2 linked regions of the Latilactobacillus sakei subsp. sakei DSM 20017 = JCM 1157 genome follow. The protein of the gene in region 2 binds, or shares a complex with, the protein of the main gene of each other region. Links are inferred from orthologs where the notes say so. Each region holds a gene or a part of one and is shown on either strand. Other genes may lie near its edges.

Region 1 (4,677 bases), 1.0 Mb from region 2 along the record:
GATAAAGATGGCGCACCAGTGATTAATCAAGCGATTGATCAAGCCTGCGAAGCAATCGACGATTGGTGTCAAAACGATGATTTTATGAAGACAATGAATAAATTTAATTAGAGTGCTTTTAGTGCTTGTTTAGATTTTGAGCACTAGCCTAGTATCGTGAATAATCGGTGCAACCGATTGTTTACGATGCGTAGCTAGGCGCAGAAATCTAGCACTAATGGCACGTTTAAAAATTAGAGTGCTTTTAGTGCTTGTTTAGATTTTGAGCACTAGCACTAATAGCACGTTTAAAGGCCGTATCGCCCATTTCTACCAGTCACAAAATTCAAGAAAGTAAGGGACCTTTTGAATGGATTTAATTTCAATGTTGGGTAACACCCAGCAAGTGCAATCCGTATTAGAAAATCAAAAGCCAGGCGTCAGACAACTGCTTACGGGCCTTTCGGGCTCAGCCAAGACGCTTTTTTTGGCAACGATTTATAAACAACAGCGTCAGCCGTTATTAATCATTGAAAGTAATATGTTTCAAGCCAATCAGGTTGCTGAAGATTTAGCCAATCAGTTAAATGGGGACCAGATTTATACCTTTCCTGTTGAAGAAGTGATGGCGGCCGAAATTGCAGTTAGTTCACCGGAATCAAGAGCTGAACGTGTACGAACGTTGAGCTTTTTGGCGACGGGTAAAAAAGGGATTGTCGTGACGTCAGTTGCAGGAATGCGACGGTTATTGCCAACAGCCCGTCAATGGCGCGATAGTCAGACCCAGATTGAAATGGGCGGCGAAGTCGATCCGAAAATTTTAGGCGCACAGTTAGCCGAAATGGGCTATCATCGCGATAAATTAGTCGGTAAACCTGGTGAGTTTGCAATGCGGGGCGATATCATTGATATTTTCCCCCTTGATACGGAAAATCCAGTTCGGATTGAACTGTTTGATACCGAAGTCGATGCGATTCGTTCGTTTGAGGCGGATACCCAACGAAGTATTGAAAACCTCGAGAGTGTCGCTATCATGCCGGCGACTGATCTATTAGCCAATGCGGCACAACTCGAAATGGCCGGAGAAGCATTGCAAGCCGATTATCAACAAACAGCAGCCAAGATAACGGCAAAAGATGATCAAAAGGCGTTAGCCGTGAACTTCGAAACGCCGATTAGTCGATTATTGGCAGGCGAGCGCTTGGAAAACTTAGCACTCTTCGTCGATTATCTTTACCCCGATCATACGAGTCTAATTGATTACTTTAAAAACAGCGGGTTAGTTGTTTTTGATGATTATCCTCGCATTCAAGAAACACAACGCGTCCTAGCGGAAGAAGCCGCTAATTGGCAGACCGATATGTTGGGCAATCGCCGCTTACTACCGGCACAAAAACTGTTAGTCGATGTTCATCATTTAATGAAGCAAGACCAACATCCGCATTTATACTTATCCTTATTCCAAAAAGGGATGGGTAAGCTAAAACTAGATACGCTCGGCAATATGCCAACCCGCAATGTACAACAGTTCTTTAGCCAAATGCCATTGTTAAAAACGGAAATGAGCCGGTGGCAAAAGCAACAACAAACAGTGGTCGTCTTAGTATCAGATGCCAAACGAGTGAAGAAAATTGACCAAACCTTCCACGATTTTGAGATTGAAGCGACGGTCACGACTAAAACTAAGTTGGTGGCTGGGCAGATTCAAATTGTCCAAGGCTCATTGCAAAATGGCTTTGAACTACCAGATTTAAAATTAGTCGTTCTGACTGAAAAAGAATTATTTAATACCGCACCGAAAAAGAAGGTGCGCCGGCAAACGTTAGCTAATGCGGAACGCTTAAAGAGTTACAGCGAATTAAAGCCAGGCGATTACGTCGTTCACGTCAACCACGGGATTGGTGAATACGTCGGGATGGAGACCTTAGAAGTCGACGGTGTCCATCAGGATTACATCACCATCTTGTACCGGGATAATGGGAAGCTGTTTATTCCAGTGACACAGTTGGACATGGTTCAAAAATACGTCTCGGCTGAATCCAAAACACCTAAGATTAATAAACTAGGTGGGGCGGAATGGCAAAAGACTAAGAGTAAAGTTTCCGCTAAGATTGAAGATATTGCGGATGATTTAATCGAATTGTACGCGCAACGGGAAGCTGAAAAGGGCTATGCCTTTCCTGAAGATGATCAACTACAAGCTGACTTCGAAAATCAGTTTGCGTATCCAGAAACGGATGATCAATTACGGAGTACGGCCGAGATTAAGCATGATATGGAAAAAGTACGCCCAATGGACCGTTTGTTGGTCGGGGATGTTGGTTTTGGGAAAACCGAAGTTGCCTTGCGCGCTGCGTTTAAAGCAGTCGCAGCCGGGAAGCAGGTCGCTTTCTTGGTGCCCACCACGATTTTGGCGCAACAACATTATGAAAACATGCTAGCGCGATTTGCGGATTTTCCAGTTGAACTCGGACTATTATCACGATTTAAAACGCGTAAAGAAGTGACGGCTACGCTTAAAGGCTTGGAAAAAGGGCAAGTGGATATCGTCATTGGAACGCATCGTCTATTATCAAAAGATGTCGTCTTCAAGGACCTTGGCTTATTAATTGTCGATGAAGAACAACGGTTTGGTGTTAAACATAAGGAACGACTTAAACAATTAAAAGCGCAAGTCGATGTGTTAACCTTAACGGCAACGCCAATTCCACGGACGTTACACATGTCGATGTTGGGTGTGCGGGATCTTTCTGTTATTGAAACCCCACCAACTAACCGGTACCCCATCCAAACCTATGTGATGGAACAAAATGCTGGTGCGATGCGAGAAGCGATTGAACGGGAATTGGAACGCAATGGCCAAGTCTTTTACCTGCACAATCGGGTCAGTGATATTGAACAAACCGTCGATGAGATTCAAGCGCTTGTGCCAGAGGCAACCGTCGGCTATGCACATGGGCAAATGACGGAGGCCCAACTAGAAGGGGTCATTTACGACTTTGTTCAAGGTAAGTATGATGTGTTGGTCACAACCACGATTATTGAAACCGGGGTTGATATGCCCAATGTGAATACGATGATTGTCGAAGATGCTGATCACTACGGCTTGTCCCAACTGTATCAATTACGGGGGCGGATTGGCCGGAGTAGTCGGGTCGCTTACGGGTACTTTATGTATAAACCGGATAAGGTGTTGACCGAGGTCAGCGAGAAGCGTCTGCAGGCTATTAAAGACTTTACTGAATTAGGTTCCGGCTTCAAAATTGCGATGCGTGATCTATCGATTCGAGGCGCTGGTAACTTATTAGGTAAACAACAACACGGCTTTATCGATTCAGTCGGTTTTGATTTATACTCACAAATGCTCAGCGAAGCAGTCGCCAAGAAACAAGGTAAGAAAGTGGCGGCTAAGACTAACGCTGAGATTGATTTGAAGCTCGAAGCTTACTTGCCGGATGATTATATTAATGATCAACGGCAAAAAATTGAAATTTACAAACGGATTCGCCAAATGGATACGGAAGCGGCCTTTACGGAAATTCAGAGCGATTTAATCGATCGCTTCGGGGATTATCCCGTTCAAGTCGCGCATCTCTTAACGATTGGCCAATTAAAAATGAATGCCGATGATGCGTTAATCGAAACGATTAAACAAGTCAAAGACAAGATTCAAGTCGTCTTATCACCAAAAGGGAGTCGCTTAGTTTCTGGTGAACAGATTTTTGAAGCCTTGTCAGCAACTCGCTTGAAGGCAACGGTCGGTTTTGAACAAGAAAAATTAAGTGTGACGTTAATTATCCAACCTAAGATGAAGACTGGCGATTGGTTACGTGAGTTGGCGATTTTTGTGGAAACACTTGTTGAAATCGAAAAGAAGCAGTTGGCAAAATAACCGCTAGTTACTGGTAGCGATTATCGGAGGGATTCGATGCAAAATAAACAGATGCAACATTTAATGAAGGGCGCAGTTGTCTTATCAATTGCCTCCTTTGTTGCCAAAATATTGAGTGCGGTCTATCGGATCCCATTTCAAAATATGGTTGGCAACACCGGGTTTTACGTTTATCAGCAAGTTTACCCTATCTATGGGATTGGGATGACGTTTGCGTTAAGTGGTTTCCCAGTTTATATCTCTAAAATTGTGGCTGAGGAAACGGCCCCGGCTGAACAAACACAGATTTTACGGCGATCTTTTGCGCTATTAGGGTTATTCGGCGCACTGATCTTTTTCTATCTGCAATATCAAGCACCGGCAATTGCGGTGGCAATGGCGGATGCTGAATTAGCACCGTTAATCAGAATGGTGTCATACATGTTCTTATTGATGCCGTTTTTGGCGGTTACGCGGGGGTATTTCCAAGGGATCTTCAATATGATTCCAACGGCTACGTCGCAAGTGGCCGAACAACTTGTCCGGGTGGTTGTCATTATCCTAGCGGCCTGGTTGTCGCTGAAGCTACACTGGTCCGTTTATGAAATGGGAACCTGGGCGATGTCCGGTGCCTTTTTCGGAGGCTTGGTAGCAACAGTTGCCTTATTGAAACCGGCGGAAAAGGCCTTCGTGCTCAGAGGGACAAAACCGAAGGGCATTAACCTAGGTGCGTACCGTTCATTGGCTAAACGCTTATTAATAGAAGGGGGCTCAATTTGTCTGTTTGCTTCATTAATAGTGTTATTACAGTTGGTTGATTCATTCAC
Region 2 (4,634 bases):
ACACGTTGCTAGATTTCTTCCCAAAGGATTCAATCATGATGATTGATGAATCCCATGTTACTATGCCCCAAATTCGGGGGATGTACAACGGTGATCGTGCGCGGAAACAAATGTTGATTGACTATGGTTTCCGGTTACCAAGTGCGTTAGATAACCGCCCATTAACGTTGCCAGAATTCGAAGAGCACGTGAATGAAATTATGTATGTGTCGGCCACACCAGGGCCTTACGAAGCGGAACAAACCGATATTCAAGTGGATCAGATTATTCGACCAACCGGCCTGTTGGATCCCAATATTGAAGTCCGACCAATTATGGGCCAGATTGACGATTTAGTCGGTGAGATCAATGACCGCATCGAAAAGAATGAACGGGTCTTCATTACAACTTTAACCAAGAAGATGTCGGAAGATTTAACCGATTATCTCAAGGAACTGGGAATCAAAGTCCGGTACTTGCACAGTGATATCAAGACGTTGGAACGAACGGAAATTATCCGTGATTTACGACTGGGCAAGTTCGATGTCTTAATTGGGATTAACTTATTACGGGAAGGAATCGATGTGCCTGAAGTATCCTTAGTGGCGATTTTAGACGCAGATAAGGAAGGCTTCTTACGTAGCGAACGTTCCTTAATCCAAACCATTGGCCGGGCATCTCGTAATGAAAATGGGCAAGTCTTGTTGTACGCCGATAAGATTACGGATTCAATGCGTCACGCAATTGATGAAACTAAACGGCGACGGACAATTCAAGAAGACTACAATACAGCTCATAACATCACACCGAAAACGATTATTAAACCAATTAGAGATGCGATTTCAATGGTTCAATCAGTTGAACATCCAGAAGAAATTAAGATGACCAATGAGATTGATCTAGAGAACATGTCGAAGGCTGAAAAACTAGAAATGGTTGAACGACTATCCGAACAGATGCGCTTAGCAGCTAAGAAACTTGATTTCGAACAAGCGGCGACATTGCGGGATACCATTTTAGAATTAAAAAGTGAAATAGATTAGAGGTCAAGTATGGCAAATGATAAGATAGTAATTCACGGCGCACGCGCCCATAATTTAAAGGATATCGATGTTACGATTCCAAGAGATAAGTTAGTGGTCATCACCGGGTTATCTGGTTCTGGGAAGAGCTCTTTAGCATTTGATACGTTATATGCAGAAGGACAACGGCGCTATGTTGAGAGTTTATCAGCATACGCGCGTCAGTTCTTAGGGCAAATGGATAAGCCGGATGTTGATTCAATTGACGGGTTAAGTCCAGCGATTTCGATTGACCAAAAGACGACCTCTAAAAACCCACGTTCAACAGTTGGGACAGTCACTGAAATCAATGACTACCTCCGCTTATTGTGGGCCCGAGTTGGTCAACCCATCTGTCCAAATGATGGTACTGAAATCAGTAGCCAATCCGTAGAACAAATGGTTGATCGGGTATTGGCTTTACCAGAACGGACTAAACTCCAAATTATGTCACCGATTGTTCGTGGTAAAAAAGGGCAACACAAAAAAATCTTCGAGAAGATTCAGCGTGAAGGCTACGTTCGTGTCCAAGTGGATGGCGAAGTAATGGATGTTAGCACGGATTTAGAATTAGATAAGAATAAGAAACATGATATCAATATTGTTGTTGATCGAATCGTCGTTAAAGACGGTGTTCGGTCACGGTTATTTGATTCGTTTGAAGCAGCTTTGAGACTATCTGACGGTTATGCGACAGCTGATGTGATTGACGGCGAACAACTCTTGTTCTCTGAACATTATGCTTGTCCAATCTGTGGCTTTACGGTTGGGGCATTAGAACCACGGCTGTTCTCATTTAATGCACCATTTGGGGCTTGTCCTGAATGTGATGGCCTAGGTTTAAAACTAGAAGTTGATACGGACCTCGTTGTCCCAGATACAAGTAAAACATTGCGTGAAGGGGCGATTGCGCCTTGGAATCCAATCAGTTCGCAATATTACCCACAAATGTTAGAACAAGCTTGCACGGCCTTTAAAATCGATATGGACCGTCCTTTCAGTAAGTTGACACCTCGCCAAAAAGATATCATCTTAAACGGCTCACAAGGCAAAGAATTCCACTTCCATTATGAAAATGATTTTGGTGGCGTTCGCGATGTTGAAGTGCCTTTTGAAGGGGTCCTCAGCAATATTGACCGTCGTTATCGTGAAACGAATAGTGATTTCACACGGACGCAGATGCGGACCTATATGACGGAATTAACGTGTCAAACGTGTCACGGTAAGCGACTAAATCGTCAAGCCTTGGCAGTTAAAGTCGGTGGACAAGATATCGCCGAAGTTTCAGACAATGCAATCAAGGATGGCCTCCCATTCTTTGACAATCTTGAACTTTCTGAAAAAGATCAAGTGATTGCGAAACCCATTTTGAAAGAAGTTCATGATCGCCTGACTTTCTTGATTAACGTCGGCTTAGACTACTTAACGTTGAGTCGGTCAGCTGGGACACTTTCCGGTGGGGAAGCACAACGGATTCGTTTGGCCACACAAATTGGGTCGAACTTATCTGGCGTGCTTTATATCTTAGACGAACCTTCAATCGGGTTGCATCAACGTGATAATGACCGTTTAATCGGTTCTTTGAAGAAGATGCGCGATTTAGGGAATACTTTAATCGTGGTTGAACATGATGAAGATACGATGCGAGCAGCCGATTACCTGATCGATATTGGCCCAGGTGCTGGGGATCTTGGTGGGAAAGTGATGGCCGCTGGCACACCAACGGAAGTTGAACAGAATCCCAATTCCTTAACGGGTCGTTATTTAGCGGGGCAGGATTATATTCCGGTACCGTTAAAACGACGTCAAGGGAATGGCAAAAAAGTGCGCGTAACTGGCGCTGCCGAAAATAATTTAAAAGATTTAACGGTTGATTTTCCATTAGGTGAATTTATCGCCGTGACTGGTGTTTCTGGTTCTGGTAAATCAACATTAGTGAATACGATTTTGAAAAAGGCCCTTGCGCAAAAGATGAATCGTAATTCAGCTAAACCGGGTCAATATAAGACCATCACGGGTTATCAAAACCTTGAGAAGTTGATTAATATCGACCAAAGTCCAATTGGCCGCACACCACGGAGTAACCCAGCAACTTATACCGGTGTCTTCGACAATGTCCGAGATTTATTCGCACAAACCAATGAAGCAAAGTTACGGGGTTACAAGAAGGGCCGCTTTAGTTTTAATGTGAAGGGCGGTCGCTGTGAAGCCTGCAAGGGTGACGGGATTATCAAGATTGAAATGAATTTCTTACCGGATGTCTATGTCCCTTGTGAAATTTGTCATGGTAGTCGTTATAATTCAGAAACGTTAGAGGTGGTTTACAAAGGTAAGAACATTGCTGAAATCTTGGATATGACCGTTTCTGAAGCAACTGAATTCTTCGAAAACATTCCTAAGATTGCTCGTAAACTACAAACAATTGTCGATGTTGGTTTAGGTTATGTGACATTAGGCCAATCAGCAACAACCTTATCTGGTGGGGAAGCCCAACGGATGAAATTGGCTTCTGAATTGCAAAAACAATCAACGGGTAAGAATTTGTATATCTTAGACGAACCAACAACAGGTTTGCATACGGATGATATTAAACGATTGTTAGGGGTCTTAGAACGGTTAGTTGATGAGGGCAACACTGTTTTAGTCATTGAGCATAACCTTGACGTGATTAAAACGGCTGATCATATCATTGATTTAGGACCAGAAGGTGGCGACAAAGGTGGTACGATCGTTGCGACCGGCACACCTGAAACATTGGTGAACGTCGCAGAAAGCTACACGGGACGTTATTTGAAACCAATTTTAGAACGTGATACAGCGCGCACACTAGCGGCACAAGAATGAGTATTGGGCTGAGGTCAATGTTGATCTCAGCTTTTTTGATGGGCTTCTTTTTTATGAAAGTTATTGAGCATTGGTCCCAAAAAAAGTATGATAGATTTATTAGATAGGAAGAGGTGGTAAGATGTTTAGAAGAAATGATTGGCGATTTGATTGGTCAGAATTAATGACCGGGATTATTTTCCTAATTGGGGCGTACTTCTTGTTAAATAAGCCGAAAGCAACATTATCTGGCTTAGTCATCATTGTGGCGGTGGCTGCGATTATTCGGGGAATTGCTAAAATTAGTGTTTACGGACAATTAAGACAAGATACTGGTATTCGGGCGACCGTGATGTTGGTCAATGCTATTTTAGATATTGTCATCGGGTTATTATTCATCTTTAATATCCCAGCCGGCATTTTTACAATGAGTTATATGTTTGCAATTTGGTTCTTGCTAGATGCAATCGTCGGGTTATTAAATGTAAGTCATTTGAAGCAATTTAACATGGGCTTGTATATTCTATCGATTATCTTAAACGTTTTAGGATTGATCGTGGGCTTATTATTATTAATGAATCCAGTGGTGGCAGCTGTGACGATGACTACCTTATTAGGTTTTTACTTCGTGATTGTTGGAATCAACGCGATTGTTATCGCGATTGCGCGTCGGTTATAAAATGAAAAGTCTAGAACAACATTCAGTTGTTTTAGACTTTTTTAATGTTTATAGTCATGTTTACTTTCAATGACACACCAGGCATGCTACAA

What was found. Proteins that work in one complex are often made in the same cells at the same time.
Region 1: the proteins of uvrA (region 2) and mfd are in contact, whole or in part, in a crystal structure (PDB 4DFC), measured with the Escherichia coli proteins. The link is inferred for Latilactobacillus sakei subsp. sakei DSM 20017 = JCM 1157 from one-to-one orthologs.

What each region holds. Positions count from the first base shown.
Region 1 is NZ_AP017929.1:843,556-848,232, forward strand. The notes cover bases 1-4,071. They hold mfd (transcription-repair coupling factor), read left to right. Parts: upstream 1-349; coding sequence 350-3,871; downstream 3,872-4,071. Other genes in these bases: pth (aminoacyl-tRNA hydrolase), read left to right, coding at 1-111; LEUCM_RS04230 (putative polysaccharide biosynthesis protein), read left to right, coding at 3,908-4,071. In the rest of the region: more of LEUCM_RS04230, read left to right, coding at 4,072-4,677. UniProt on the Escherichia coli protein: Couples transcription and DNA repair by recognizing RNA polymerase (RNAP) stalled at DNA lesions. Mediates ATP-dependent release of RNAP and its truncated transcript from the DNA, and recruitment of nucleotide excision repair machinery to the damaged site.
Region 2 is NZ_AP017929.1:1,876,566-1,881,199, reverse strand. What follows is about bases 664-4,084. They hold uvrA (excinuclease ABC subunit UvrA), read left to right. Parts: upstream 664-1,031; coding sequence 1,032-3,884; downstream 3,885-4,084. Other genes in these bases: LEUCM_RS09465 (DUF308 domain-containing protein), read left to right, coding at 4,006-4,084; uvrB (excinuclease ABC subunit UvrB), read left to right, coding at 664-1,022. Also shown: more of uvrB, read left to right, coding at 1-663; more of LEUCM_RS09465, read left to right, coding at 4,085-4,542. UniProt on the Escherichia coli protein: The UvrABC repair system catalyzes the recognition and processing of DNA lesions. UvrA is an ATPase and a DNA-binding protein. A damage recognition complex composed of 2 UvrA and 2 UvrB subunits scans DNA for abnormalities.